DNA from 2 places in the Paeniglutamicibacter sp. genome. Region 1 is predicted to be linked to the other one. Evidence: predicted binding sites of a transcription regulator. Region 1 holds the regulator's gene; the other holds the start of a gene.
What was found. The regulator LexA, encoded in region 1, represses DNA repair genes until DNA is damaged. The targets are predictions, from matches to a motif close to TCGAACANNTGTTCGA.

Region 1 (14,939 bases):
ACGCGGCGGGGTACCGCACCACCTGCTCGACATCATGGATGTCCGCCAGGAGGCGAGTGTGGCCCGCTTCCAGGCCGAGGCGCGCCATGCCTTCGACGGCATTCGCGACCGCGGCCTGGTGCCCATCCTGGTTGGCGGGTCGGGCCTGTATGTGCGGGCGGCGCTGGACGAGATTGACTTCCCGCCGACCGATCCGGCAGTTCGCCGGCGGCTGGAGGCAGAGGCCGCCGAATTTGGCATTGCCCCTTTGGCCGCACGCCTGGCGGAGGTGGATCCGGCCTCGGCGGCCAGGAACCTCGATGACCGGCGCCTGATCCGCGCCCTGGAGGTCCACGAAATCAGTGGCAAGCCGTTCAGCTCGTTCATGCCCCAACGGCAATACCACGCCCCTGCGGTACAGATCGGCCTGAACCTCGACCGTGCGCTGCTGCATGAGCGGTTGGCTGCGCGGGTGGGGAAGATGGTCGAACTCGGCCTGCTGGACGAGGTGCGCCGGCTCGATGCCGACGGGCTGCGGGAGGGGAAGACCGCCTCGCGGGCCATCGGCTATGCGCAGTTCCTGGCGGTGCTGGATGGCACCATGTCGGTTAAGGAAGCCACGGAGAAGACAGTCATTGCCACACGGCAATTTGCCCGGCGCCAGGTCACCTGGTTCGGGGCCGATGACCGGGTCAACTGGTTCGACCCGATGAACAAGACCTTGGTGCCCGAGGTCCTGGCCCGTATCCGGGAATCCTGATTCCGCACACGCACCTGGCCGGAAAGAATCGTTTTGACGCTCGGTGCTTCCTGCTTGCTGGAGCGCTCTTTGATCGTCACCAAGGTTTTGGTATCAACGGTGGCATCCTGGCAGCCAGGGATCCACTATTCCCTGGCTTGATGCGGGCGCATGCTCACCTGCCGAACCGTCAGAGCCCACCGCACGGGGGATGAGGCAATGGTTGCGTGGTTTTAGATACCTAGGAATACACCGGATACACCATCTACACAGGTATTCACGGAATTCAGTGAAGTACACCGATCGTACTGCTACTCACAAGGGACAGGCAATCGATCTCACTAGGCCACAAAACCCATTCCGCCCAACTGCTGGCGCCGAACCGCCACAACTGATCGGTCGCGCAGGAATGCTGGACGAATTCGTATATGGACTGCAGATCAGGTCAGGAGCCCCCGCACTGCTCACCTTATTTATCGGCGCACGAGAAATCGGCAAAACCGTCTGGTGCAGGCGGTCCAACAGGCAAAAGTGAAGGACGTAAGGCTGCGAGTTTCGGGTGATTGAGCACCGGGGTTTTGCTGCACGTATTCTTAAGACCATGAGCGCGAACGACCCCACACCAGAGACCACCCCGAGCCTGCAGTCCATCGTGGGCAACCTTCCCTACGCCAAGGGGCATGGAACCGGAAACGATTTCGTCCTCATTGCCGATCCCTTCGACGAGCACCAGCTCGATCAAGCACAGGTCGCCGCCCTTTGCGACAGGCACCGCGGGATCGGCGCCGACGGATTGATTCGGGCGGTGCCCTCCAAGACCCTGGCCGAGGGCCGGGAAGTCCTGGAATCGAGTCCCGAGGCCTACTGGTTCATGGACTACCGCAACGGCGACGGATCGATCTCGGAGATGTGCGGCAACGGGGTACGCGTCTTCATGCATTTCCTGTTGAGTGAAAAACTGGTGGAACTTCCGGTGGGCTCCCGGCTGCCCATTGGCACGCGCGCCGGGGTGAAAATCGTGACGCGCCTTGAAGACGGCTACGCCGTGGACATGGGCCCGTGGGAATTTATTTTTGAGCAGGCAGCCACGCAGAACGGGCTTGATTCGAGGGTGGCAACCGCCGGACTGGACAACGCCCGCGGCGCCCTGAGCATCTCCATGGGCAACCCCCACACCGTCGTGGCCCTGGCCAACGCCGCTGAATTGGAGAACCTGGAACTCTTTGCAATCCCCGATGTCCAGCCACTGCCCCCACACGGAACAAACGTCGAATACGTCCTGGCCGCAGACCCCGTCGTCCACGAAGGGGTTGGGTCGTTGCGCATGCGAGTGCACGAACGCGGTGTGGGGGAGACCCTGTCATGCGGCACCGGGGCCTGCGCCGCTGCAGCAGCCACCCGCCACTGGGCCCAGGCCCAGGACACCCTCAGCTGGAAGGTGCAGGTGCCCGGAGGCGAACTGGGCATCGAGTTCACCCCAGGTGCCACGGGACGGGAACATGTGGTGCTCAGCGGCCCCGCGGTCCTGGTGTCCCGGGGCGAGATCTCCGCGATCTGAAAACGATGGCCGGATTCCCTGGAGGGGAATCCGGCCATCGGCGTAGTAGGGGCTAGGAAGCCTCGGGGCGTGCGATTTTCAGGATGCGGAAGGCCTTGTCCGTCGAGACCCGTTCGATGCTCCAGTCTTCCGGCAAGACGGTTCCCAGCCACTTCTGCAGCGAGTCCGCACCGAGGTTCTTCTGAACCACCAGCCAGGCAATCCCGCCCGGGGCAAGTCGCGGCAGCCACAGCAGCAGAAGCTCGTGCAGGGCTTCCTTGCCGATCCGGATCGGCGGATTGGACCAGATGGTGTTGTACTGCAGTTCCGGGTCGATTGCCTCCGGAAGCGCAACGACCACGTTCTTCAATCCCAGGGTCGCGGCATTGTCACGGGTCAGGGAGAGGCTTCGCTCATTCACATCAACCCCGTAGACCGTCGCCTTGGGGGAGGCCATGGCCATCGAGAGTGCGATTGGTCCCCAACCGCAGCCGATGTCCAGGAGGTTTCCGCCGGCTGAAGGGTCCGGAACACCGTCCAGAAGAATGGCGGTTCCCTTGTCGATCCTGTCCGGGCTGAAGATGCCGCCGGAGCTTTGCACCTTGTGCACGGCGCCACGCAACTTGACGCTGATGTGGCGCCGCTTCTCTGGGGTGGAAGGCTGGGCGCTGAAATAATGTTCCGGGCTCATGTTGGCAGGTTAACCGCCCGGGGGTGGCAAACCCAAACCCGGAGCCCGTTTTCGGGCCACAATTAGGTGTGAGATGCCTCAATGCGCACGGCCGGGCCAAGTGATAGAGTTTTCCGTATGACTTACCTGTAAGACGCACCGAGCGCACAATCGACCGCGGGCCCTTCCCCGAGCGAGCCCTTGGCTCCTTGGCTGGAAGTCGACCCCTGCCGGGTCTGTGGGTGTTGCGCCGAAGAGTCATTTCCTCCGCAGCGGACCTTCGAAAACCACCGACGTTTTCCAAAAAAGGTTCCCCGTCGCGGCATCCCGCCCCGGGATCGACATGGCCCCCGCCGCGTACGCGCTGCCCGGCAACCAGGAAATCGCCATCGAGGCCCATACGATCCCTGCGCTTCATGGACACCAAATTTGGGGGCGTCCCGCATGCACCCGGCGCCCCAGGCAAGGAGCAAACGATGCATCCATCCAACGAACACGGACACCCCGGCAATCAATCCACACACAAGGACGCTTCTGTGGGTGCGGGGCACTATTCTGGAATACAGCAAACTAAGGGGAACATGACCAATCCACAGCCTTCCGGCCCGCAGGACAACGACATGGACGAGGCCCAGATCCAGGCAGCCATCGAACGGATCCTCGCCAGCGACAAGGCCGCCGCCAGCAAGAGCACCCACTTTGGCGCTCCGGCGGACGAGGGAGTCCTTTCCGGACGCGCCCAGGCCCTGAGCAAGCTCACCGGCGAGCATTCGTCCACCGACGGTGACCAGCAGGAGTTGGCCGAACGCCGCGCCCTGAAGCGCGGTGCGAGCCTCTCCACCGAACTCGAGGACGTCACCGAGGTCGAATACCGCCAGCTGCGCCTCGAGCGCGTCGTGCTGGCCGGCATCTGGAACGAGGGGACCGCCCAGGACGCGGAAAACTCGTTGCGTGAGCTGGCCGCCCTGGCCGAAACCGCTGGCTCGGAAGTGCTCGACGGAATGGTGCAACGCCGCGCGAAGCCCGATCCCGGCACGTACCTGGGATCGGGCAAGGCCATGGAACTGCGCGAAATCGTCGCCGCCACCGGGGCCGACACCGTCATCATCGACACCGAGCTGGCACCGTCGCAGCGCCGTGCCCTAGAAGACGTCGTCAAGGTCAAGGTCATTGACCGCACGGCATTGATCCTGGACATCTTTGCCCAGCACGCCAAGAGCCACGAGGGCCGCGCCCAGGTGGAGCTGGCCCAGCTCGAATACCTCCTGCCGCGCCTGCGTGGCTGGGGCGACTCGATGTCCCGCCAGGCAGGTGGCCGCGTGGGTGCCGCCGGCGGCGGCATCGGCTCCCGCGGCCCCGGTGAAACGAAGATTGAACTGGACCGCCGTCGCATTCGCGACCGCATGGCAAAGCTCCGCAAGGAGATCAAGGGAATGCTCCCGGCCCGCGAGGCCAAGCGCGCGAACCGCAAGCGCAACGCGGTGCCGTCGGTGGCCATCGTCGGGTACACCAACGCCGGCAAGTCCTCGCTGCTCAACCGGCTCACCGACGCCGGGGTCCTGGTCGAAAACGCACTGTTCGCGACCCTGGATCCCACGGTCCGCCAGGCCGAGACCCGCGATGGGCTGAACTACACGCTCGTGGACACGGTCGGCTTCGTCAAGTCGCTGCCCACCCAATTGATCGAGGCCTTCCGCTCCACGCTGGAGGAAGTGGCCGACTCCGACCTGATCCTGCACGTTGTCGACGCGGCGCACCCGGACCCTGAAGGCCAGATCCAGGCCGTGCGCGAGGTGCTCAACGAGGTGGACGCGCGGAACATCCCGGAGCTCATGGTCTTGAACAAGGCGGATGTTGCAGACCCGTTCGTGGTCGAGCGCCTGCGCCAGCGCGAGCCGAACCACGTCATCGTCTCGGCACGCACCGGCGAAGGCATTGCCGAACTGCTCGAAAAGATCAGCGCCGCAATCCCGAGGCCCAATGTCCAACTAGAATTGATGATTCCCTATGATCGAGGCGACGTGGTCAACAAGCTCCACGGCGCCGAGGCCGAGATCCTGGCCGTCGAACACACCGAAACGGGAACCCGCATGATGGTGAAGGTCCGCGAAAGCATGGCCGCAGAAGTGGAGCAATTTAGTATTCATGGCTGAGGAATCAGACGTCATCGCCCTATTGGACGAAGCAGTGTCCAGCATGGGCGGACAAAGCCGACCGGGCCAACACGAAATGACACGCCAAGTCGTGCGGGCCATGGAAACCGGTGAACACCTGCTGGTGCAGGCGGGAACCGGAACCGGCAAATCCATGGCCTACCTGGTTCCCGCGCTGGCCCACGCGCTGGAATCGGAGAAGCCCGTGGTGATTTCCACCGCAACGCTGGCGCTCCAGGCGCAGATCGTCGGCCGCGACGTGCCCCGCCTGCTGAGCTCGCTGAAGGACAAGTTGCCGCGCGAAATGGACGTGGCCCTGGTCAAGGGCCGCTCCAACTACGTGTGCCAATACAAGCTCGGCGGGGGATACCCGGACGACGACGAAGGCGCATTGTTTTCGCTGGAATCCGGCACCCCCATGGTCGGCGGGTCCTCCGAGGGCCCCGGCTCGGCACTGGGCCAGGAAGTGGTGCGCCTGCGGCAATGGGCCGAACGCACCGACACCGGCGACCGCGACGACATCACGCCCGGGGTCAGCGACAAGGCCTGGCGCCAGGTCTCGGTCAGCGCGATGGACTGCCTGGGTGCCCAAAAATGCCCCATGGCCTCCGACTGCTTCAGCGAGCTGGCCCGCGCCCGCGCGGCCAGCGCCGACGTCGTGATCACCAACCACGCCATGCTGGCCGTCTCGGCCTTCGAGGGCCTGGCAGTGCTGCCTGACTTCGACACCGTCATCATTGACGAGGCCCACGAACTGCAGGACCGGGTGACCAGCTCGGTGACCCGGCCCCTGTCGGTCAACATGGTCCAGACCGCTGCCTCGGCCGCCCGCAAGCACTGCTCGGTGAGCGTGGACTCGCTGAACCAGGGAGCCAAGGCCTTGCAGCGTGCCCTGGAGGGCGTCCCCACCGGACTCATGGCCCGTGGGTTGAACGAGGACCAGGAGGCCGCACTGAACCAGATCGCCGAGGCCGCGCGCGTGGTCCTTTCCGACTCCAAGCCCGAAGCCAACGCGCCCGCCGATGGCGGACGCCAGATGGCCCGCTCGCAGGTCATGTACCTGGTGGAGCAGTGCACCAAGATGCTTGAAATGACCGAGGAGCGCGAGGTGATCTGGGCTTCGCGGCCCGGCCACTTCAGCCCGGGGGAGGGCTATGTCCAGCCCGACGAGTCGAGCCAGCCGACCTTGATGGTTGCACCGCTCTCGGTGGCGGGAAAGCTCAGGGAGGGTCTCTTCGACGGCCGCACCGTCATCCTCACCAGCGCGACCCTGGCCATCGGCGCCGCCTTTGAGCCGGTTGCGGGTTCCCTGGGACTGGTGGGTGACGGCGCACCGACCTGGAACGGCGTCGACGTGGGCAGTCCCTTCGACTATCCCAAGCAGGGCATCCTGTACGTTGCCAAGCACCTGCCAAAGCCCGGGCGCCAGATGTCCCAGGAGACGCTTTCCGAAATCGAGGACCTGATCAAGGCCTCCGGCGGCGGAGCCTTGGCGCTGTTCACCTCGCGCCGTGCGGCCGAGGAAGCCGCCGAGATCCTGCGCGCACGCCTGGATATTCCCATCCTGTGCCAGGGCGAGTCCAGCATGAAGGCCCTGGTCGACCAGTTCTCGGCCGAGCCCGATACGTGCCTGTTTGGCACCATGACGCTGTGGCAGGGCGTGGATGTGCCCGGCAACGCCTGCCGGCTGGTCATCATCGACAAGATCCCGTTCCCCAGGCCGGATGATCCGCTCTCCTCGGCACGCAGCCGGGATGTCGCGAAGCACGGCGGAAACGGTTTCATGGCCGTGGCAGCAAGCCACGCCGCGGTGCGACTGGCCCAGGGCGCGGGCCGCTTGATCCGTTCGGTCAATGACAAGGGTGTTGTTGCGGTGCTGGATTCGCGCCTGGCCACCGAACGCTATGGCACCTTCCTGCGGGCCTCCCTGCCGCCCTTGTGGGCAACGCCGAACAAGGCCACCGTCATTGCCGCGCTCGAAAGGCTCAGCGAGGGCTGAGCCCCGTCGCCTGGCCCGTCCCGCTTACGGTCGATGGGCAAGGGACGGAAAAACCCGTGTGGGGCCGATGACTGATCGGCACCACACGGGTTTTGGGATGAGCTGTGGCTGCGGGCCTAGATGGAACGCATGACCGATACGACCTTGCCCATGACGGTTGCGGCGTCACCAAGGATCGGTTCGTATCGGGAGTTCTGCGGCAGCAGCCAGGTGTGACCGTCGCGCTGGCGGAAGGTCTTGACCGTGGCTTCGTCCTCGAGCAACGCCGCGACGATGTCGCCGTTGTTGGCCGTCGGCTGGCGCCTCACGACAACCCAGTCTCCGTCACAAATGGCGGCATCGATCATGGAGTCGCCGCTGACCTTTAGCATGAAGAGCTCGCCGTGGCCCACCAGTTGGCGCGGCAGGGCGAAAACGTCCTCGATCGCCTGGTCGGCCAGGATCGGCCCGCCGGCGGCAATGCGCCCGACCAGGGGAACCATGGCGGTGTCTGCGGAGGTCGTCAGCTCCGAGACGTTCATGCCGTTGGCTGCCTTGAGCTCCGACTGCCCCTCGACCACCTCGAGCTTCGCGTCGCTCTTGAGCTGCAGTGGGAGCAGGATTTCCATCGCCCGCGGGCGGCGCGGGTCGCGCCGGATGTAGCCAAGCTTCTCGAGCTGGCTGAGCTGGTGGGTCACGCTCGAGAGGCTGGCAAGTCCCACGGCGTCCCCGATTTCCCGCATCGACGGCGGGTACCCGTTGCTGCTCACGGAGCGCTGGATGGTTTCCAGGACCTTCTTCTGACGGATGGTCAGGCTCTTCGCGTCGCGTCGAGGGGTTCGTTGTTCGGTCGTCATTGTCAATGCCTCATCCCGATCGTCGCCGGTTGCCCGCGCGTGCCGCAAATTGTCGGTGCGGGTTGATGTAGTGAATACATCGCCCCACAACCACCATCCTAGTAGACAAAGTCACTGCTTTCAAAGATTTGTTCGAACAGATCTGGACACGTGTCGTCGAAAAGTGCTAGAAATAAGATACGCACTACGAACACATGTTCGAAAGGTGCGTTCGAATAATCGTCGCATGTTCGATCGCGGGCCACCAGGCCCCGGTCGCCAAGCGAATTCAGAGGAAAGGCAAAGACGTGGCAAACACTGCTTTCTCGGCCCCGCTCCACCTTGTAACATCCAACGACTACCTGCCCGAGCTGCAGCCATCGCTGGCGCCCCTGCGGCTCACCCGCCGCGGAAAGTTCGTGCTGATCGGGCTGCCCATCTTCGTGGTGAGTGCCGCGGTACTCATGCTCCTGGGCCTGTTCCTCTCCCCGGCCAACGCATCGGCCGAGGTCCCGCTGGGCGTCAACGCCGTCAGCGTCACGGTCATCGAGGGCGACACCTTGTGGGGGATTGCCCGCGAATTCGCTCCGCAGCTCGAGCCCCGCGAAGCTGTTCGCCAGATCGGCGACCTCAACAACCTCAGCAGCTCGGTGCTGAACCCCGGAGCGGAACTCTTCGTTCCCATCGGTAGCTAGGGCACCACCCCGGCACCGTCCGCTGACACCGTCCGCCGGCGCCAATTCGACTCATTGCGAACCGATTATTACCCTGGGCACCGGCGAAGATTCTCGGGCCCACCGGCCCCCGCCGTAGACTTGACTTGTGAATGAACGGCTAAATCGCCTGGCAAATCTGCCCCTGCGAGAAAATCTTCAAGGTCTCGAACCCTACGGCGCACCCCAAATTGACGTCCCGATTCAATTGAACGTCAATGAAAACACCCACCCGCTACCAGCGGAAGTACATCGCGCCATAGTCGAAGAAGTCTCCGCGGCAGCCGTGGGACTGAACCGTTACCCCGACCGCGAATTTACCGAACTGCGCGAACGGCTTGCGGCATTCCTTGGCCACGGCCTGGGCTCCGACAACATCTGGGCAGCCAACGGCTCGAATGAGGTCCTCCAGCAAATCCTGCAGGCCTTCGGCGGACCTGGCCGCTCCGTCATGAGCTTCCCGCCCACCTACTCGATGTACCCGCTGCTGGCCTCCGGAACCGACACCACCTATGTTGCGGGTGTGCGGTCGGCGGACTACGGGCTTTCGGCAGCCGACGCCGCGGCGCAGGTGCGCGAGGCAGCGCCGAACATCGTGATCCTGTGCTCACCGAACAACCCCACCGGCACCGCCCTGGGCCTGGATGTCGTCGAAGCCGTCTACGAGGCGGGCAAGGCCAGCAACGCCATCGTGATCGTCGACGAAGCGTATGCGGAATTTGCCCACACCGGGACGCTCTCGGCACTTTCCCTGTTGCCCGGCCGCGAGCGCCTCATCGTTTCGCGGACCATGTCCAAGGCCTTCGCCCTGGCCGGCGCCCGCCTGGGCTACCTTGCCGCGGCCCCGGAAGTCACCGACGCCATCCGCCTGGTTCGCCTGCCCTACCACCTTTCGGCTGTCACCCAGGCAACCGCGAATGCGGCACTGAAGCACGCCGACATCCTGCTGGCCAACGTCGAGGCCATCAAGGTCCAACGTGACCGCATCGTCAACGAGCTCACCCGCATGGGGCTGCACCCTGCCTCCAGCGATTCCAACTTCGTGTTCTTCGGCGGGATCAAGGACACCAAGGCCATCTGGGAGGGGCTGCTCGAGGCCGGTGTGATCATCCGTGACGTGGGGATTCCCGGGCACCTGCGGGTCACCGCGGGCACCGAGGACGAAACCACCGCGTTCCTTGTCCGTCTCGAGGAACTGCTCAATCAGGGTCCACACACGCTCTAACGCTAAACTTGGGGCGGTGGCGCTGGTGACGGCGGGCGGCCGGCAGAAATTGCCCGGCCGCACACCTGCCAGCCGCCGCCCCACATCCTCGTCTCAACGCCTGATCTAAAGGAATGTGCATGTCTGCCGAAAAACTCACGGGTCGTCGCGCTCGCCTCGAACGCATCACCAGCGAGTCCTCCATCTTTGTCGAACTTGATCTGGACGGCACCGGCCGCTCGGAAATCAGCACGGGCGTCCCGTTCTACGACCACATGCTGACCGCGCTGTCCAAGCACTCGCTCATCGACCTCACGGTGCGAGCCACCGGGGACATCCACATCGATGTGCACCACACCGTCGAGGACACCGCCATCACCATCGGCGAGGTGCTGCGCACCGCACTGGGCAACAAGGCAGGCATCCGCCGCTTCGGCACCGCCTACGCCCCGCTGGACGAGGCACTGGCACGCGCCGTGGTCGACATCTCCGGGCGCCCCTACCTGGTCCACGGCGGCGAGCCGGCAGGCCAGGAATACCACTTGATCGGCGGCCACTTCACCGGTTCGATGACGCGCCACGTGTTCGAGTCCCTGACCTTCCACGCGCAGATTTGCGCCCACATCGAGGTGCTCTCGGGACGCGATCCGCACCACATTGTCGAGGCCCAGTTCAAGGCCCTGGCCCGCGCGCTGCGCGAGGCCGTGGAAATCGACCCGCGGATCGGCGACGCCATCCCCTCGACCAAGGGCGCGCTGTAAATGGCGGCCAAGACCGTCACGGTCCTGGACTACGGATCCGGCAACGTCCGCTCGGCCGTCAGGGCGCTTGAGGCCGCCGGCGCGCAGGTCAAGCTCTCGGCCAAGCCCGAGGACATCCTGGAATGCGACGGGCTCTTCGTGCCCGGCGTGGGCGCCTTCGCCGCGGTCATGGACGCGCTCAAGGAAGTCGGGGCGATCCGCTGGATCGGCCGCCGCATCGCCGGGGGCAGGCCGGTGCTCGGCGTCTGCGTCGGCCACCAGGTCTTCTTCGACGAAGGCGTGGAGCACGGGATCCGCACCCAGGGAATCGGCGAATGGCCCGGCACCGTGGAGCTGCTCAAGGCCCCGGTCATCCCGCACATGGGATGGAACACCGTCACCCCGCCGGCCGGAAGCAAGCTCTTTGCCGGGATCGAGAACGAGCGCTTCTACTTCGTGCACTCCTACGCGGTGCAGGAATGGAACTTCGAAGTCGCCCAGCCCAAGATGATCCCGCCACAGGTCACCTGGGCGGAGCACGGCGTTCCGTTCATCGCCGGGATTGAAAACGGGCCGTTGTGCGCGCTGCAGTTCCACCCGGAGAAGTCCGGGGAAGCCGGAGCCAAATTGCTGCGCAACTGGTTGGGGACCCTGTAAATCATGTGGTCCATCGTCCTCATGGGAGCCGCCGGCCTGCTGGCCGGCGGCGCGCTCTCCCTGCGCCAGCAACGCGCCCACATCTCCTGGATCGTCGCCGCCTGGGCGCTGGCCGGGGTGGCGCTCTTCGGCGCCTACGTCCTCACGCTTTAATCGGCGGCCAACGGCCCGGCACGATTCTGCCGGCCGCCGCATCGCACCAGCCGGCCCAAGCACGCCGCCGGCCCGGAATGAACCAAGGAATGATCATGACCGAGAACCAAAAAAACATCCTGGAACTGCTGCCCGCCGTAGACGTGGTCGACGGCCAGGCCGTGCGCCTGGTCCAGGGCGAGGCCGGATCCGAAACCGGTTACGGCGACCCGCTTGAGGCCGCACTGTCCTGGCAGAACGCCGGCGCCGAATGGATTCACCTGGTGGACCTCGACGCTGCCTTCGACCGCGGGGACAACACCAAGATCCTGGGCCGCATCGCCAGCGAACTGAGCATCAAGGTCGAGCTCTCCGGCGGCATCCGCGACGACGCATCCCTCGAGCGAGCCCTGGAATTCGGCGCCACGCGCGTGAACCTGGGCACCGCAGCGCTGGAGAACCCGGAGTGGACAGCCCGCGCCATCGCCCGCCACGGCGACAAGATCGCCGTGGGCCTGGACGTGCGCGGAACCACGCTTTCGGGGCGCGGCTGGACCAAGGAAGGCGGGGACATCTGGGAGGTCCTGGCCCGCCTGGAAGATGCAGGATGCGCCCGCTACGTGGTCACCGACGTCACCAAGGACGGAACGCTGCGCGGACCCAACGTCGATCTGCTGGCCGAAATGTGCAAGCGCACCGCCAAGCCGGTCGTCGCCTCCGGCGGCATCTCCAGCCTCGAGGACCTGCGCGTGCTGCGTGAACTGGTCCCCAACGGCGTCGAGGGCGCGATCGTGGGCAAGGCCCTGTACGCGGGGAAGTTCACCATGGCCGAGGCGCTGGACGTGGCCGGCCGCCGCTAAGGCACACTCACCGGCACCGGTGGCCGGCAATAAGCATTGAATCGAATGGGGGCAGGGCCGCGCGGCGGCCCTGCCCCCATCGCTTTGCATCGCTCATGGCAATCTCCTCCGGGACCTGGCCTGGCCAGTGTGTCCCGAAGGCGCCGGGTCGGCGGGCGAGCTTCGCCACACAGCCGCAAGCGCCTGCGCGGGAAGAATCGGCCCGGCACATGGGCAGCGGCGGCCGGGCCCCGAATCCCGCGACCAGCTCCTGACGTGGGCGCAAGATAGCATGTGCATATGAGCACGAAACCTCCTTCTTCCCCCGCCGGCCAGGGCACCGAACGCCACCTGCCCGGACACATCGCCGCAGCCCTGGCGCGCGCCGGCGGACCCGGCGATTCCGCCGGGCAGGGCTGGGAAGGACGGGACCTCAGCGGGGAAGGCAACCCGCTGCACAACTTCGACAACGACAACGGCCTGATCGATGCGCAGCTGAAGGCTGCGCTCCACGGGCTCATCGCCGGAACCGGCACCGAGCAACAGGTCCACGCCGCGCTGGCCGGGGCCCGCGTCTACATCGCGGTCGTTGCCCAGCTGGCCGAGGGCGGCATGGGGGAGCACGGCTTCGCCGAGGACAAGGAAGCCGACATGGCCCTGGTCACGCTCACCGCCCCCGACGGCCGCAAGGCCCTGCCGGTGTTCAGCAGCGTCGAGAACCTGCAGGCCTGGCACGCCGAGGCCCGCCCCGTGGCGGTCTACGCGTCCCGGGCGGCTCTCTCGGCGGTGAGCGAGGATGCCCAAATGCTGGTCCTGGACCCCGGCGCCGACTTCACCTTCGTCCTGCGCCGCCCGGGCATGTGGGCCCTGGCCCGGCAAGAGGAATGGGTCCCCAGTTACCTCAGCGAGGAGCTGGCCGCGGTGGTGGCCGAACAGGCCCGCAGCGAGGAAGCGCTTGCCGAGATCCACATTGCCCCGGGCCGCGGGGTGGGCACGCGCACGGCCGGCGGCACGTCGGTTCCCGGCGGGGGATCCGGACCGGAACTGCGCCTGGAATTCACCTTCCGTCCGGGCACCGACGAGGCCGGGGCCCGGCAGTGCGTCTCGCGGATCCATACGCGGCTCTCGGCCAACCAGGACTTTGCGGAAAACGTCGACTCGCTCGAGGTTGCCTTGAAGTCAGGGCCTGCCGCGGATCCCGGCACGACGGCATGAAATTCGGTCGTTACGGCCAGCTGCTGAGGCAACCGGGCGTGGCGCCGCTGCTGCTGATCGGCATGGTGGCCCGGCTTCCGCACGCCACGGTCGGCATGCTCCTGCTGCTGCACCTGGTCAACGAGCTGGGACTGGACTGGGGACCTGCAGGGCTGGTCGTCGGCCTGATGACCATCGGCATTGCCCTGGGCGCACCCTGGCGCGGACACGTGGTGGATATGTACGGGCTGCGTCGGGCGCTGATTCCCTCCATCATCGCCGAGGCCGTGGTGTGGAGCATCGTTCCGCAGGTTTCCTTCCCCTGGGTGCTGCCGATGGTGTTTCTCGGCGGGCTCTTTTCCCTGCCGGTCTTCTCCGTGGTCCGCACGGCACTTGGCGTGATGACCACGGGGGAGACCCGGCGTTCGGCCTTCGCCCTGGATGCCATGGCCACCGAGCTGGTCTTCATCGTCGGGCCCGCCACCGCGGGGATCGTGGCAACGTCCCTGAACACCACCGTCGGGATGATCGGCATTGCGGCCGCCGCCTCGCTCAGCGGCGTGGCGCTGATGGTCCTGAACCCGCCCACCCGCTCGGGCCAGCCAGGGGCCGTGGCCACGAAGGCCAACCCGCACGAGGAGCGACTCGGAGCCGAGGCCTCGCTCATTGCCGCCGGCCCCGGCGGCCTGGCCGACGTCGAGGGCGAGTTGATTCTTGCCGGATCCAAGTCGGCACGGGCGCGCGTTGCCGACCGCGGACGCAGCTTCCGCCACAAGTTCGGCTGGGTCAGCGCCTCGGTGATCGCGGTGTTCATTGCCGCCTCCGGCGCGGGACTGGTGCTCTCGGGCACCGAGGTCGGCATCCTTTCGCTGCTTGAGGAGCAACACAGCGAGGGACAGCTGGGCATCGTGTTCCTGTTCTGGTGCGGCGCCTCGCTGGTGGGCGGGCTTGTATACGGCAGCCAGAACCGGCGCATCTCACCGATCGTCCTGTTGCTGGCGATGGCAGTGCTCACGGTCCCGATGGCATTTGCCACCAACACCTGGTCGCTGGCGCTGCTCTCGATTCTCCCCGGCATGCTGTGCGCGCCGGTGCTTTCGGCCGCCTCCGAGTGGTTGACCGACCTGGTCGCGGAAAAGCGGCGAGGAGAGGCCATGGGCTGGTACGGCTCGGCGCTGACCAGCGGCACCGCCCTCGGTTCGCCGGTCACCGGGGCGACCGTGGATTCATTCGGTGCCTACGCGGGATTCGTCGTGGTAGGCGTCATCGGCGCCGTGGTGTGCGTCGTGGCGCTGGTGGCCCAGCAGGTGCGTCGACGCCGTGCCACCACCCGGGCACGCACGCTCATCGAAGACTCCTAGGCCGGGAATCCACGGCGGAAATCGGGGCCAAACAAAAAGTGCCCCGTCGTGAGGCGGGGCACTTTTCGGCATTCCGGCGGGAAGGAACAGGGCGGTTCCGGATGCCGGAACCGCCCTGTGATCAACCTCTCGGCGGCATGCCGCCAAAATCTTGCAGTATTACGCGTGAATTGCGGGTGTTAGTTCACCGGTCCGGTGAGCTTTTCG
Region 2 (14,939 bases), on a different contig from region 1:
CTTCACTGGCTGCCCGACGCGATCCCGCTGGGCTTCGGCCTGCTGGAACAGAGCCCGATCGCCGGGGTTGCAGGGGCGATGGTCTGCGCCGGGGCGGCGTTGCTGCCCGATGCGGACCACCGCCGGGCCACCATCGCGCACTCGCTGCCGCCGGTGTCCAACGCGATCTGCGCGGGCATCGGCGAGGTCTCCGGCGGGCACCGCAACGGCACGCACTCGCTGCTGGGCATCGCGGCATTCACGTTCATGGCGTGGGTGCTGGGGATGTGGACCATGGAGAATTCCCGCTACGGGCTGATCTATCCGGGCGCCGGACTGCTGGCGGTGTTGCTGGTGTCGTTCGCGCTGAAGGCGCTGAAGTTCATTCCCGACACCATGGCGAAGCTGCCGTGGCTGATCTCGGTCCCGGCGGGCATCTTCGTGGCGATCTTCTCGCCCGACGAGCAGAACTGGCTGGTGCTTGCGGTGGCCGTGGGCTGCGCGGTGCACATTGCCGGGGACATGCTCACCGTCGGCGGCTGCAACCTGATCTGGCCGATCCGGATCCGTTCCCCGCGCTTCATCCGCCGCATGCCGCTGCTCAGGGACGTGTGGAAGCCCGGCGGACGGATTGCGATCCCGGTGCTGGGGCGGGCCGGGTCCGTGCGCGAGTGGTTGCTCTGCGTGCCGGTCTCCGTGTACGCGCTGGCCGGGCTGGTGGTGCCGATCGTGCTGGTGGCCCACAACCAGGTGCTGCCGCTGACCAAGTTGCTGGGCTTCTGAGCACAGACAAATGCGCCCGCCGGAATCGATCCGGCGGGCGCATTTGTCTGTGTGGAACCTAGTCCTGGCGTCCCACCTTGGTCACCGTGATGACCGGGTAGCCTGCCTCGTCGGAGTCCGCCAGGTTCACGCTCGCGTCGATGCCCCAGTCATGGTGGTTGGCCGGGTCCGCGAACACCTGCCGCACCTTCCACGACTCCTTGGAAGTGGTGATCAGCAGGAGGTTGGGACCGCGGCCGCCGGGACCGTCGTCGATGTCCTCGTGCTCCTCGAAGTAGGCGTCCATGGCATCGGCCCAGGCGTCGGCGCCGAAGCCCGAGTGCCCGTCCAGCTCGGCCAGGGCGGCGTCCTGCTCGTCGGCGAAGAGCTTCACGCGGCGGAACATCTCGTTGCGGACCATCACGCGGAAGGCGCGCTCGTTGGAGGTCAGGCGCTCGGGGGCCGGCGGGATGATCTCGGCGTCGGGTTCGTGCAGCACCCCGTTGGCCAGTTCCTCCCATTCGTCCAGCAGCGAGGAGTCGATCTGGCGGATCAGTTCCCCGAGCCATTCGATGAGGTCCTCGAGGTCCTCGCGCAGCGCGTCCTGCGGCACGGTCTGGCGCAGCGCCTTGAAGGCGTCGGTGAGGTAGCGCAGCAGCACGCCCTCGGAGCGGGCCAGCGAGTAGAACTGCACGTATTCGCTGAAGCTCATGGCGCGTTCGTACATGTCGCGGACCACTGACTTGGGGGCCACCTCGAAGTCGCCGAGCCAGGGGGCGCCGGCGCGGTACTGCTCAAACGCGTTGCCCAGCACCTCGGCCAGCGGCTGCGGGTAGCTGACCTCCTCGAGCGCTGCCATGCGGTCGTTGTACTCCATGCCCTCGGCCTTCATCGCGGCAATCGCCTCGCCGCGGGCCTTCTTCTGCTGGGCAGCGAGCACCTGGCGCGGCTTTTCCAGCGTGGCCTCGATGACCGAGACCACGTCCAGCGCGTAACCGGGGGACTCGGCGTCGAAGAGCTCCAGGGCCGCCAGCGCGAAGGGGGACAGCGGCTGGTTCAGCGCGAAGTTCTCCTGCAGGTGCACCGTGAGGGCCAGCATGTTCCCGTGCTTGTCAGGGTGCTCCAGGCGTTCGACGACGCCGGTGGCCAGCAGCTCGCGCAGGATGCCCAGCGCCTTGCGCTGCAGGGCGCGCTGGCGCACCGGGGGCTCGTGGTTCTCGGTGAGCAGCCGGCGTGCCGCGGCGAAGGAGTCGCCCTCGCGCGCCAGCAGGTTCAGCAGGATCGAGTGCGTCACGGCGAAGGAGGAGTTCAGCGTTTCGGGGGTGGAGGTGATGATCCGGTCGTAGGTCTTCTCGCCCCACGACACAAACCCCTGCGGTGGCTTCTTCTTGGTCACCTGGCGCAACTTCTTGGAGTCGTCGCCGAACTTGGCCAGCGCCTTCTCCATGGACTTCTTGTTCTCGATGGAGTGCTCGGGCGCCTGCACGACGACGGTCCCGGCGGTGTCGAATCCGGCCCTGCCCGCGCGTCCGGCGATCTGGTGGAATTCGCGGGCGTTCAGGACGCGGGTGCGCACCCCGTCGTACTTGGACAGCGCGGTGATCAGCACCGTGCGGATGGGCACGTTGATGCCCACGCCGAGTGTGTCGGTGCCGCAGATGACCTTGAGCAGGCCGGCCTGGGCCAGCTGCTCGACCAGCCGGCGGTACTTGGGCAGCATGCCGGCGTGGTGCACGCCGATGCCGTGGCGGACCAGGCGGTTCAGGGTCTTGCCGAAGCCGGGGGCGAATCTGAATCCGGCGATGAGCTCGGAGATCCGGTCCTTTTCCTCGCGGGTGCAGACGTTGATGCTCATCAGCCCGCTGGCCCGATCGATGGCCTCGAGCTGGCTGAAGTGCACCACGTAGATCGGCACCTGCTTGGTGCTCAGCAGTTCCTCGATGGCTTCCTGCACCGGGTCCTGCGAGTAGTAGTAGTGCAGGGGGACGGGGCGTTCGGCGTGCGCCACGGTGGTGGTTTCGCGCCCGGTGCGCAGCGTCAGCTCGTCCTCGAACCTGCCCACGTCGCCCAGGGTGGCGCTCATGATCAGGAATTGCGCCTGCGGGAGTTCCAGCAGCGGCACCTGCCAGGCCCAGCCGCGCTGCGGGTCGGAATAGAAGTGGAACTCGTCCATCACCACCGGGCCCAGGTCCGCGTTCTTGCCCTCGCGCAGGGCGATGTTGGCGAGGATCTCGGCGGTGCAGCAAATGATCGGGGCATCCTGGTTCACCGAGGAGTCCCCGGTGACCATGCCGACGTTTTCCGCGCCGAAGATCTTGCACAGGTCAAAGAACTTTTCCGAGACCAGCGCCTTGATCGGCGCGGTGTAGTAGCTGCGTTCGCCGCGGGCCAGCGCGTGGAAGTGCGCGGCGACCGCCACCAGCGACTTGCCGGATCCCGTGGGCGTGGCCAGGATGACGTTGTTGCCGCCAACGAATTCCATGACGGCCTCGTCCTGCGCCGGGTATAGCCCGATGCCGCGGTCCTCCACCCACTTGATGAAGGCTTCATAGGTCGATTCGGCGGTGGCACCGCGTGGGGGAGTGTTGGGCAGCAACTCGGTAAGTTTCATGATGTGTCCAAGACTATCGGTTTACGAGGGGCCTTCCGCTTAAGCTGTGTCTATGAAGTGGGACCCGAACAAGTACGTTGAGTTTGCTGATCACCGCGACCGCCCGTTTTATGATCTGACGGCCCGTATCACCGCTGCGACGCCGCGGCTGGTGGTGGATATGGGGTGTGGCCCCGGGCCGTTGACGCATTCACTGGCCGAGCGCTGGCACGACGCGCGCGTGATCGGTCTGGATTCGTCGACGGAAATGATCGAGCAGGCACGCGCCAAGCAGCATGCCGACAACCTTTCCTTCGAGTCCGCCGATGCGACGACCTGGATGCCGGAGCCGGAAACCGACGTACTGGTCTCCAACGCCATGTTGCAGTGGATCCCTGAACACCGGCAGCTGATCGCCCGCTGGCTGGAGGCATTGGCCCCCGGGGCGTGGTTCGCAGCCCAGGTCCCGGGCAACTTTGGTTCGCCCTCGCACACCCTGATGCGGCAGCTCGCGGAATCGGAGCGTTGGGCGCCTCAGCTGGCCGGCGTGCTGCGGCACGATGACGCAGCGGGGGAGCCCGTCAACTACCTGAAGATCCTGCTGGATGCCGGGTTTGAGTCGGATGTCTGGGAAACCACGTACGGACAGATCCTTTCCGGCACGAATCCGGTCCTGGAATGGGTTCGCGGCACCGCTTTGCGCCCCATCCTCGCCAAGCTAAACGAGGCAGACGCCTCCGAGTTCGAAGCCCGGTATGCGGAATTGGTTGCCGAGGCATATCCGGCCATCGACGACCACCGGGGTGGAACGGTGACACTGTTTCCGTTCCGCCGCATCTTCATGGTGGGCCGCAAGCGCTAGATTGCCCTGGGAGCATTGCCATCTCATATGGTGAAGGCATGAAGAATAGACTCTTGCCTGCGCTCGCCGTGGCGACGTTGATGCTTGGGGCCTGTGCCGGACCCTCCGTGGACGAGTTCCGCCAGCGCGACGTTCAGGGAAACACTGCCTGCATTCACTTTGGCAGTGGATACACGGACGACGGAAGCGTCGGTCGCACCAACATGGCAAAGGCCGCGGAACACGGCGCAGCTTCTTCAACCGAGCTGATTCGCGCTGCGGTGTACACAGATGGGTCCAGTGTGCCAGTCATCCAGGACAGGGAATTGTTCAAGAGGGCCTGCGAAGCTCAGGGCATGAGCTTCAAGTAGGCAGAAGGGGTTCAACCCGCGATTCCCAGCGGATTTGGAAAGTTTTTTATACATAGCCTCTGACCTGATGTTTTGTGGATCAGAAAATTCATCAAGCTCTTCACATCTGTTTCGAACAGGCATATAGTAGTACATATGTTCGAAGAGTGCGAAGGATACTTATCGAACCCGAGTTCACTCTCCGCGGAGGTTGCCGGGGAAATCCTCCTTGGCCATCGCCATATACCGGCTGACATGGTCAGGCCCGCCAGGGAACGCGCGTTGGCGCAAAAGCCCGGTGATGAGTACGTCGATTTCCTCGACGACATGGGTGTAGCCGTGACCCACCTGCCCCAAAACGTGGGGGAGCAAGTAAGGGTAGCCCGGATTGCGGCCATGGAAAGGACCAAGGCCGCAATCTGCGCGGCCCAAGCCAAGGAAGCCTACGGGCTTGAGCAGGACATCATTGCCCGGCATGAAGCCGAAGGCGCGTACAAGGAGTACCCGAACCGCGGTGCCGGCGCCGAAGTGGCACTGGCCCGCAAGGAAGCCCAACGTCTGGGCTCGCGGTTTATCTCGTATTCGAGATCCATGATCGAACACATGCCCTATACCTATGATGCCCTCGAGCGCGGAGAGCTAAACGAAGATCGTGCCATGCTCTTGGTTCGCGAAACCAATCAGCTGGACCCCGGTATCCGTGAATTGATTGACCGGAAAATCGCCGGCGAACGTGGGGCGTTTGACGGTGTCGGCGACAAGGGACTCTTGGCCCGCGTCAAGAAGGAAGTACTTGCTTTCAGCAACGCGGCCGAAATGATCAATCATGGCGACGCGATGAATAAGCGACGCATAACTGTGACGCCCACCCCCGATGGAATGATGCGAGTGAGCGGCCTGCTCCCAGTGATTCAGGGCGTCGCATTCAAGGAAGCGCTGGCCAAGGCGGCCTCCAAGCGCCGCTCCACTGAGGACAAGCGCACGGAAGCACAGGTCATGGCGGACATTGTCGTGGAGCGCGTCACCGGGCAGGAAATGGCCTCGCGCCCGCCGCTAATGATAAACGTCGTGATGACCGACCGATCCCTGCTTGCCGGTGATAGCGAACCGGCATTTATCAAAGGCTATGGCATCGTATCCGCAGAGTACGCACGTTGGCTGATGGCTGGGGACCGAACCGGTCCTGACGGTGAAAACGAAGCCGAAGCGTGGGTTCGTCGCCTGTACACGGCGCCGGTCAGTGGCCAACTCGTAGCCATGGAGTCGGAAGCACGGATTCTTCCGCAGAAACTGAAGGACTTGATCTCCATACGTGATCAATTCTGCCGCACACCCTACTGCGACGCCCCGATCCGCCACCATGACCACGTTTACCAAGTGGCCAGGGGTGGAAAGACGACGGAAGTCAACGCCGATGGCCGATGTGTTCGGTGCAACCAAACGAAGGAAACTTCCGGGTGGGAAGAATTCGTGATTCTGGGTCCCCGGCACACGATCCTGATAAAAACGCCCAGTGGGCAGATGTACCGAGCCATGGCCCCGCCGTTGCCGGGAACACCGGAATCACCTCCGCCGGGCTCCACCGACAGTATTGTGCCTACCAGCCCCTGACGCGCCATTCGGCCAAATTTGGATGCTCCGCACCCAACGTCGTGGTGGCCCCGTGCCCGGGTAGCACCAGGGACTCATCCGGATACTGCTCGAAGAGCCGGGTCGTAACGTCATCATGCAACGAAGTGAAGCGCTGCGGATCGTTCTGGGTGTTTCCCACGCCTCCCGGGAACAGGGAGTCGCCGCTGAAGATCACCGTGGCACCCCCGCTGTCTCGAAGCACATAGGCAATGGATCCGGGGGTATGGCCACGCAGGTGCACGCAATCCAGAATGACGGATCCGACCGAAACCGTGTCGCCGTGCTTCAAAGGAACGTCGATAGCCACATTGGCACCGGCCGCAATGCCTGCGACGTCTTCAGCTCCCGCAAAGGTTGTGACCCCGGTGCGCTCGGCGTATTCCTTCAGGGCCCGAATATGGTCCCAATGCTGGTGCGTCGTCGCGATGCCTTCCAGCTTCGTCGCAACCTTTGAGTCGGAGGAAGCCGACTCGACCAGGCCGTCGATGGCCGGCGCATCGTCGGCGGCGTCGATCAGCAACTGCGAGCCATCACCCTTCGATGTCACCAGGTAGATGTTGTTGGACATTTCGGAAACACTCACGGACCGGACGGTCGCATCGGCGAGGTCAAGGAAGAGTTCACTCATGCGAACACCTTACGTGGCGCGGCGATGGCCACGCGATAGTCTGAAACGAAGGCCCTGCCCCCAGTACCAACGAAGGACGGCACACATGGACAGCAACCCACTGGCATTCATCGCTCTCGACAGCACCGACAAGACCGCCCCCTACCAACAAGTCAGGCAACAGATACTCGTTGCCATCTCGAAGGGACGACTCAAGGCAGGAACCAAGCTGCCTTCGGTTCGGGCGCTCGCCGAACAACTCGGGCTCGCGGTCAACACCGCGGCAAAGGTCTACAAGGAGTTGGAAGCCAGCGGTGCGGTAGTGACCCGGGGGCGTCACGGCACCATCGTCCAGGCCACCGGTGATGAAGGATCCGTCGCGGTGGCGGACGCCGCCTCGGAATTTGCGGCTGTTGCGACACGCTGGGGGATCTCCGAAAAAGCGGCTGTCGGCTACCTTCGCGCGGCGTTCAGTTCGCAGGTTGGATAGCCCTGGGTCGTATTGCTCACAAGTGCGCGCAATTCGAACCAGTTTTCGATTAGCATGATCTGGTGGCTACTTCCCGCTCCCTCGAAACCCCCCGTCCGCACGACCTGACCCGCTTGGTGGTCAAGGGTGCGCGCGAACACAATCTACGCAACGTCGACCTGGATTTGCCGCGGGACGCGATGATCGTGTTCACCGGCCTCTCCGGCTCCGGCAAGTCCTCCCTGGCCTTTGACACCATCTTCGCCGAGGGGCAGCGACGCTACGTCGAGTCCCTGTCGGCTTACGCCCGCCAGTTCCTGGGCCAGGTGGACAAGCCCGATGTCGACTTCATCGAGGGGCTCTCGCCGGCGGTGTCGATCGACCAGAAGTCGACGTCGAAGAACCCCCGGTCCACCGTGGGAACCATCACGGAAATCTACGACTACATGCGCCTGCTCTGGGCTCGCGTGGGGCGTCCCTATTGCCCGGTCTGTGGCGAAGCCGTCACCAAGCAGACCCCGCAGCAGATCGTGGACCAGCTGCTCGAGCTTGAACCCAAGACCCGTTTCCAGGTCCTGGCGCCGGTCGTGCGCGGCCGCAAGGGCGAGTTCGTCGACCTGTTCAAGGAGCTGGGCTCCAAGGGGTACTCCCGGGCGCGCGTCGATGGGGAAACGATTCAGCTCAGCGATCCGCCGAAGCTCGGAAAGCAGTTCAAGCACACCATCGAGGTCGTCATCGACCGGCTGGCCATCAACGACACCGTGCGCCAGCGCCTGACCGACTCCATCGAAACCGCACTCAATCTCTCCGAGGGCAGGGTCCTGATTGATTTCGTGGACCTCGATCCGGAAGACGAGGGCCGCGTGCGTGCCTTCTCCGAAAACCTTGCCTGCCCCAACGAACACCCGTTGGCCATCGACGAGATCGAACCGCGCTCCTTCTCCTTCAACAACCCCTTCGGCGCCTGCCCCGCCTGCAGCGGCATTGGCACGCGCCTTGAGGTCGACGAAGACCTGATCATTCCCGACGTTGACATGCCGCTGGGGCAAGGCGCCATCGCGCCGTGGTCGCTCGGAACCGCCACCAGTGAATATTGGAACCGCCTGCTGGAGGGCCTGGGCGCCGAACTCGACTTCACGCTTGAAACCCCCTGGAACAAGCTTCCCGCGGTGGCCCGGCAGGCCATCCTGCACGGCAAGGACCACAAGGTCGTCGTGCAGTACAAGAACCGCTTCGGCCGGGAACGCAAGTACTCAACCGGCTTCGAGGGCGTGGTGCAGTACATCCACCGCAAGCACCTCGAAACCGAATCCGACAATGCCCGGGACAAGTACGAAGAGTACATGCGGCAGATCCCGTGCCCGGAATGCAATGGCGCACGGCTGAACCCTGCCTCCCTGTCCGTGCTGATCAACGGCAAATCCATTGCCGCTGTCTCCGCCATGCCGATGCGCGAATGCTCGGACTTCCTCGAGAACCTGGTGCTGACCGGCCGCGAGGCCCAGATTGCCAACCAGGTGCTCAAGGAGATCCAGGCACGGCTGCGCTTCCTGCTGGACGTCGGGCTCGAATACCTGAACCTGGAACGTCCCGCCGGGACGCTTTCGGGCGGCGAGGCCCAGCGCATCCGTTTGGCGACGCAGATCGGCTCGGGCCTGGTTGGCGTGCTCTACGTGCTCGACGAACCCTCCATCGGCCTGCACCAGCGTGACAACCGCCGACTCATCGAGACACTGACGCGCCTGCGTTCACTGGGCAACACGCTGATCGTCGTCGAGCACGACGAGGACACCATCGCCGAGGCCGACTGGATCGTTGACATCGGCCCGGGCGCCGGCGAACACGGCGGCGAGGTGGTGCACTCGGGCTCCCTGGCGGACCTGAAGGCCAATACCCGCTCCATCACCGGCGACTACCTCTCCGGACGCAAGAAGATCGAGGTGCCGGCCAAGCGCCGCACGATCGACAAGAAGCGCCAGGTCACCGTCGTGGGGGCCCGCGAGAACAACCTAGAGGACCTCACCGCACGCTTCCCGCTCGGTGTGCTGACCGCCGTCACCGGCGTCTCCGGCTCGGGCAAGTCCACGCTGGTCAACGACGTGCTCTACAAGGTGCTGGCCAACAGGCTTAATGGCGCCAAGCAGGTGCCCGGGCGGCACACCCGCGTCGAGGGCCTCGAACACCTCGACAAGGTCATCCACGTCGACCAGTCGCCCATCGGCCGCACCCCGCGCTCCAACCCCGCCACCTACACCGGGGTCTTCGACCACATCCGCAAGCTCTTCGCGGAGACCAACGAGGCCAAGGTCCGCGGCTACCTGCCGGGCCGCTTCTCCTTCAACGTCAAGGGCGGCCGCTGCGAATCCTGTTCCGGCGACGGCACGCTGAAGATCGAAATGAACTTCCTGCCCGACGTGTACGTCCCGTGTGAGGTTTGCCATGGTGCGCGCTACAACCGCGAGACCCTGGAAGTGCACTACAAGGGGAAATCCATCGCCGACGTGCTGAACATGCCCATCGAGGAAGGCGCGGAATTCTTCGCCGCCTTCACCCCGATCGCCCGCCACCTGCGCACGCTGGTGGACGTGGGGCTGGGCTACGTCCGTCTCGGACAGGCGTCCACTACGCTCTCCGGCGGCGAGGCGCAACGCGTGAAGCTGGCTGCCGAACTGCAGAAACGCTCCAACGGCCGCTCCATCTACGTGCTTGACGAGCCCACCACCGGCCTGCATTTCGAGGATATCCGCAAGCTGTTGCTGGTCCTGCAGAGCCTGGTCGACAAGGGCAACACCGTCATCACCATCGAACACAACCTCGACGTGATCAAGTCCGCGGACTGGGTCATCGACATGGGCCCGGAGGGCGGCAGCGGCGGTGGCGAAATCATCGCGCTCGGCACCCCGGAAGAGGTCGCCAAGGTGAGCGGCAGCTACACCGGAAAGTTCCTCGCGCCGCTGCTCGGCTAGGTGGCAAAGCCGTTCGTGTATGCCGCTTCGGGCATGCACGAACGGCGGATGCGCCCAGTCCATGCGAGAATACAACAGTGATGAATGCTCCCTCCGCCGTGCTCCTTGACCTCGATGGAACCCTCGTGGATCCGGCCGGGGCCATCACCTCGGGTATCCGCCATGCGTTGACGCAGGCGCAGATCCCCGACCCGGGTGAAGAAAAACTCCGTTCCCTCATCGGCCCGCCGCTGACCATTGGGCTTGCCACCATCGACGGCGTCACCGCCCAAAACGTCGGTTCGCTGATCACCGCCTACCGCGCACAATATGCCGAAACCGGCATGGCCGCCTCGCGTCCCTACCCGGGCGTGAAGCAGCTGCTGGCAGCATTGCGCGCCGCCGGCACCACGGTGCTGGTGGCCACGGCCAAGCCCACGCACATTGCCCGCGAGCTGCTCGCGGTGCAGGAAATCACCCCGCTGCTCGACGGGATCTTCGGCAACGACGACGAGGGCGACGGGACATCCTCGTCCAAGACCCACATCATCGCCGCCGCTATCCGCGCACACGACCTGGACCCGGCACGCTGCGTGATGGTGGGGGACCGCCGTTACGACATCGAGGCCGCCCACGAGAACAACATGGCGTCCATCGGCGCCGGCTGGGGGTTCGCCGAGGACGGCGAACTGGCTGCCGCCGGGGCCGGCGCCCATGCGGCCGACCTTCCCGGGCTGGCCGACCTGCTGCTGGGAAATGCCGCCGGGGAAGCGGTCCGCGAATCGCTCATGGCCGCCACCACCAAGGGAGCCAGCGCCTAAATGAGCCTGTACACCATGACCCGCTCCTCGATCCGCGGGCTGCTTTCGGGGCTGTGCCGTCCCACCGTCACCGGCCTGGAAAACGTGCCGCGCACCGGGCCCGTCATCATCGCCTCCAACCACCTCTCCTTCCTGGACTCGATCATCATCCAGGCGCTGACCCCGCGAGACGTGGCGTTCTTCGCCAAGGCCGAGTACTTCACCACCCCCGGCCTCAGGGGCAAGGCCATGAAGACCTTCTTCGAATCCGTGGGCTCCATCCCGGTGCAGCGCGGGGAGCAGGCAGCTTCCGTGGCGGCACTGGAATCCCTGGTAGACATCCTGGAAACCGGCGGCGGCATCGGCATCTACCCGGAGGGCACCCGCTCCCGCGACGGCATGCTCTACCGCGGGCGAACCGGCGTGGGCTGGCTGGCGCTGAGCACCGGGGCCCCGGTGGTTCCCGTGGGCCTGATCGGCACCGAAAACCTGCAGCCCGCCGGCAGGAACACCATCAAGCCGCACCACTTCACCCTCGCGTTCGGCAAGCCGCTGCAGTTCGAGCACCTGGGCCGCAAGCACCCGCTGCCGCAGCGCCGCGCCGCCACCGATGCGATCGTCGATGCCATCGCGGAACTCACCGGCCAGGAGCGCGTGGACGCCTACAACCAAACCCCGATCACCGACTAGCACCGAAGGCGCAGACGTGGCAGACCCAAGAAGCTACCGCCCCGCGACGGGGGACATCCCGCTGAACCCCGGGGTGTACCGCTTCCGCGACGAGGTGGGACGGGTCATCTACGTCGGCAAGGCCAAGGTGCTGCGCTCGCGCCTGAACTCCTACTTCGCCAACCCGGCGTCGCTGACCCCCAAGACCCACGCCATGGTGCACACCGCCACCTCCGTGGAATGGACGGTCGTGGGCTCGGAGCTCGAGGCCCTCCAGCTGGAGTACACCTGGATCAAGGAATTCAACCCGCGCTTCAACATCGTCTTCCGCGACGACAAGTCCTACCCGTACCTCGCGGTGACGATGGGGGAGAAGTACCCGCGCGCCCAGGTGATGCGCGGGGACAAGCGCAAGGACACCAAGTACTTCGGCCCGTTCTACCCGGCCAAGGCCATCCGCGAGACCCTCGACACGCTGTTGCGCGTCTTCCCGGTGCGCAGCTGCTCCGCCGGGGTCTTCAAGCGCGCCGAATCCTCCGGGCGGCCCTGCCTGCTGGGCTACATCGACAAGTGCGCAGCCCCCTGCGTGGGACGCATCAGCCCCGAGGACCACAAGCAGCTCGCCGCGGACCTCTGCCAGTTCATGGGCGGGGAAGGCACCCGCTTCATCAAGGAACTCGAATCCAAGATGGCCGATGCGGTCTCCAGGCTCGAATACGAACAGGCGGCCCGACACCGGGACGACATCGCCGCGCTGCGCCGGGTCTTCGAGCGCAACGCGGTGGTGCTGGCCGAAAACACCGAGGCCGACATCTTCGCGGTGCACGAGGACGAGCTCGAGGCCGCCGTGCAGGTCTTCCACGTGCGCAACGGGCGCATCCGGGGCCAGCGCGGCTGGGTCGTGGAAAAGGTCGAGGACTCCACTCCTGCCGAATTCATCGAGCACCTGCTCACCCAGGTCTACGGCGAGGCCGCCGGGGACGACAGGATCCCGCGGGAGGTGCTGGTTCCCGTGCTGCCGGAGAACACGGCCGACGTCGCTGCCTGGCTGCACGAGCGCCGCGGCTCGGCCGTCTCGCTGCGCGTACCCCAGCGCGGGGACAAGGCGACGCTGGCCGAAACCGTGCGCGAAAACGCCGAACAGTCGCTGCGCCTGCACAAGTCCCGGCGCGCCGGGGACCTGACCACGCGCTCGGCCTCGCTGCAGGAACTCCAGGACGCGCTCGGGCTGCCGATCCCGCTGCTGCGCATCGAATGCTACGACGCCTCGCACACCCAGGGCACCAACGTCGTCGCCTCCATGGTGGTGTTCGAGGACGGGCTGCCGAAAAAGAGCGACTACCGCAAGTTCGCGATCACCGGGGACGCCGCACGCGACGACACCGCCTCCATGTACGACGTGATCTCCCGCCGCTTCAGGAACTACCTCGCGGACATGGCCGACACCGTCCCGATGGTCAGCGGCGAAATTGACATTGCCGACGCGTCCGAGCGCATGCCGGCGCGCAAGTTCGCCTACCCGCCCTCGCTGGTCATCGTCGACGGCGGGCCGCCGCAGGTCGCCGCCGCCTCCCGGGCGCTTGCCGACCTGGGCATCGACGACATCTACGTCGTCGGACTGGCCAAGCGCCTGGAGGAGCTGTGGCTGCCCGAGGACGAGTTCCCGGTGATCCTGCCGCGGGCCTCCCACGCGCTGTACATGGTCCAGCGGATCCGTGACGAGGCGCACCGCTTCGCCATCACCTTCCACCGCAAGAAGCGCTCGGCCTCGATGACCACCTCGCTGCTTGACACCATCGACGGCCTGGGCCCGGCCAAGCGCGAGGCGCTGCGCAAGCACTTCGGGTCGATGAAGAAGATGCGCGCCGCCTCCGTCGCGGAACTCACGAAGGTCCCGGGCATCGGTCCGGTGCTTGCAGCAACGGTGTTCGACGCGCTGGCGGCCGCCGGCACCGGTGCGCCGGCAGTGAACATGGCGACCGGAGAGGTGCTTGACTAGCCGGTTCTGCCCGAAAAGGCGACTAGGCTAGGGGCATGACCTCCGAGCTTGCCCCCGTGAAACCTCCCGAGTCCGAACTCCTCGTGATAACCGGCATGTCGGGCGCCGGCCGCACCACCGCCGCCCACGCCCTGGAGGACCACGGCTGGTATGTGGTGGAGAACCTCCCCCCGACCCTGCTGGGCATGCTCACCGAGATCGTGGCGCACTCCGGGGGCTCCATCCCGAAGCTTGCAGTGGTCATGGACGTGCGCTCCAAGTCGCTCTTCCCGCAGCTGCGCGAGAACCTGAACGCGTTGACCAGCGCCGGCATCGTGTACCGCGTGCTCTTCCTGGACGCGGCCGACGACCTGCTCGTGCGCCGCTTCGAACAGGGCAGGCGCCCGCACCCGCTGCAGGGGGACGAACGGATCGTCGACGGGATCAACCGCGAGCGCGAGGTGCTGCGCGAGCTGAAGGATGCCGCGGAGATCGTCGTGGACACCACCGAGATGTCGGTGCACGACCTGGCCCGTTCCATCACCGAGCTCTTCTCCGAGTCCGGGCCGATCGTGCTGCGGCTGAACGTGATGAGCTTCGGCTTCAAGTACGGGCTGCCCACCGACGCCAACTACGTCGCAGATGTCCGCTTCATCCCCAACCCGCATTGGGTCCCGGAACTGCGCCCGCACACCGGCAAGGAAAAACCCGTCTCCGACTACGTGCTCGGGGCCAAGGGCGCGGCCGAATTCATCGAGCGCTACATCTCTGCCCTCGAGCCGGTCTTCGAGGGCTACCGCCGGGAAAACAAGCACTACGCGACCATCGCGGTGGGCTGCACCGGCGGCAAGCACCGCTCCGTGGCCACGGCCGAGGAGATCGGTCGCCGACTGGCCCAGCTGCCCAGCGTCCGGGTGAACATCACGCACAGGGACCTGGGGCGCGAGTAGTCCGCCATGGCGTTTTTCACCGGTCCCATCCCCATCCAGCCCCCCGCACGTTCCGCCGAGGACAACCAGGTGGTGCGCGTGGTCGCCCTCGGCGGCGGCCACGGGCTCTCCGCCTCCCTGTCCGCACTGCGCCGGCTCACCACCGACCTGACTGCCATCGTCACGGTTGCCGACGACGGGGGCTCCTCCGGGCGCCTGCGCGAGGAACTCGACGTGCTGCCGCCCGGGGACCTGCGCATGGCCCTTGCCGCCCTGTGCGACGACACCGACTGGGGGAGGACCTGGCGCGATGTCATGCAGCACCGCTTCACCTCCAAGCCCGGATCCACCGCCTCACTCGACAAGCACGCGGTGGGCAACCTGCTGA

Region 2: ACLQ7E_RS01320 (DUF222 domain-containing protein) is a predicted target of LexA. The motif match lies at 4,671-4,686, and genes of this name have one in related genera.

The regions. Positions count from the first base shown of each region.
Region 1 is NZ_JBKKAP010000141.1:72,881-87,819, forward strand. It holds gene miaA (tRNA (adenosine(37)-N6)-dimethylallyltransferase MiaA) at 1-739, shown strand, start outside; gene dapF (diaminopimelate epimerase) at 1,320-2,276, shown strand; gene ACLQ7E_RS16390 (class I SAM-dependent methyltransferase) at 2,329-2,946, opposite strand; gene hflX (GTPase HflX) at 3,507-5,078, shown strand; gene ACLQ7E_RS16400 (ATP-dependent DNA helicase) at 5,071-7,077, shown strand; gene lexA (transcriptional repressor LexA) at 7,194-7,913, opposite strand; gene ACLQ7E_RS16410 (LysM peptidoglycan-binding domain-containing protein) at 8,201-8,587, shown strand; gene ACLQ7E_RS16415 (histidinol-phosphate transaminase) at 8,715-9,830, shown strand; gene hisB (imidazoleglycerol-phosphate dehydratase HisB) at 9,950-10,570, shown strand; gene hisH (imidazole glycerol phosphate synthase subunit HisH) at 10,571-11,206, shown strand; gene ACLQ7E_RS16430 (hypothetical protein) at 11,210-11,359, shown strand; gene priA (bifunctional 1-(5-phosphoribosyl)-5-((5-phosphoribosylamino)methylideneamino)imidazole-4-carboxamide isomerase/phosphoribosylanthranilate isomerase PriA) at 11,455-12,198, shown strand; gene ACLQ7E_RS16440 (SseB family protein) at 12,478-13,392, shown strand; gene ACLQ7E_RS16445 (MFS transporter) at 13,389-14,732, shown strand; gene ACLQ7E_RS16450 (DUF1844 domain-containing protein) at 14,912-14,939, opposite strand, start outside.
Region 2 is NZ_JBKKAP010000012.1:3,339-18,277, forward strand. It holds gene ACLQ7E_RS01300 (metal-dependent hydrolase) at 1-762, shown strand, start outside; gene ACLQ7E_RS01305 (DEAD/DEAH box helicase) at 821-3,352, opposite strand; gene ACLQ7E_RS01310 (trans-aconitate 2-methyltransferase) at 3,405-4,193, shown strand; gene ACLQ7E_RS01315 (hypothetical protein) at 4,232-4,543, shown strand; gene ACLQ7E_RS01320 (DUF222 domain-containing protein) at 4,805-6,133, shown strand; gene ACLQ7E_RS01325 (MBL fold metallo-hydrolase) at 6,120-6,782, opposite strand; gene ACLQ7E_RS01330 (GntR family transcriptional regulator) at 6,868-7,251, shown strand; gene uvrA (excinuclease ABC subunit UvrA) at 7,314-10,196, shown strand; gene ACLQ7E_RS01340 (HAD hydrolase-like protein) at 10,277-10,996, shown strand; gene ACLQ7E_RS01345 (lysophospholipid acyltransferase family protein) at 10,997-11,665, shown strand; gene uvrC (excinuclease ABC subunit UvrC) at 11,682-13,643, shown strand; gene rapZ (RNase adapter RapZ) at 13,679-14,572, shown strand; gene ACLQ7E_RS01360 (gluconeogenesis factor YvcK family protein) at 14,579-14,939, shown strand, end outside.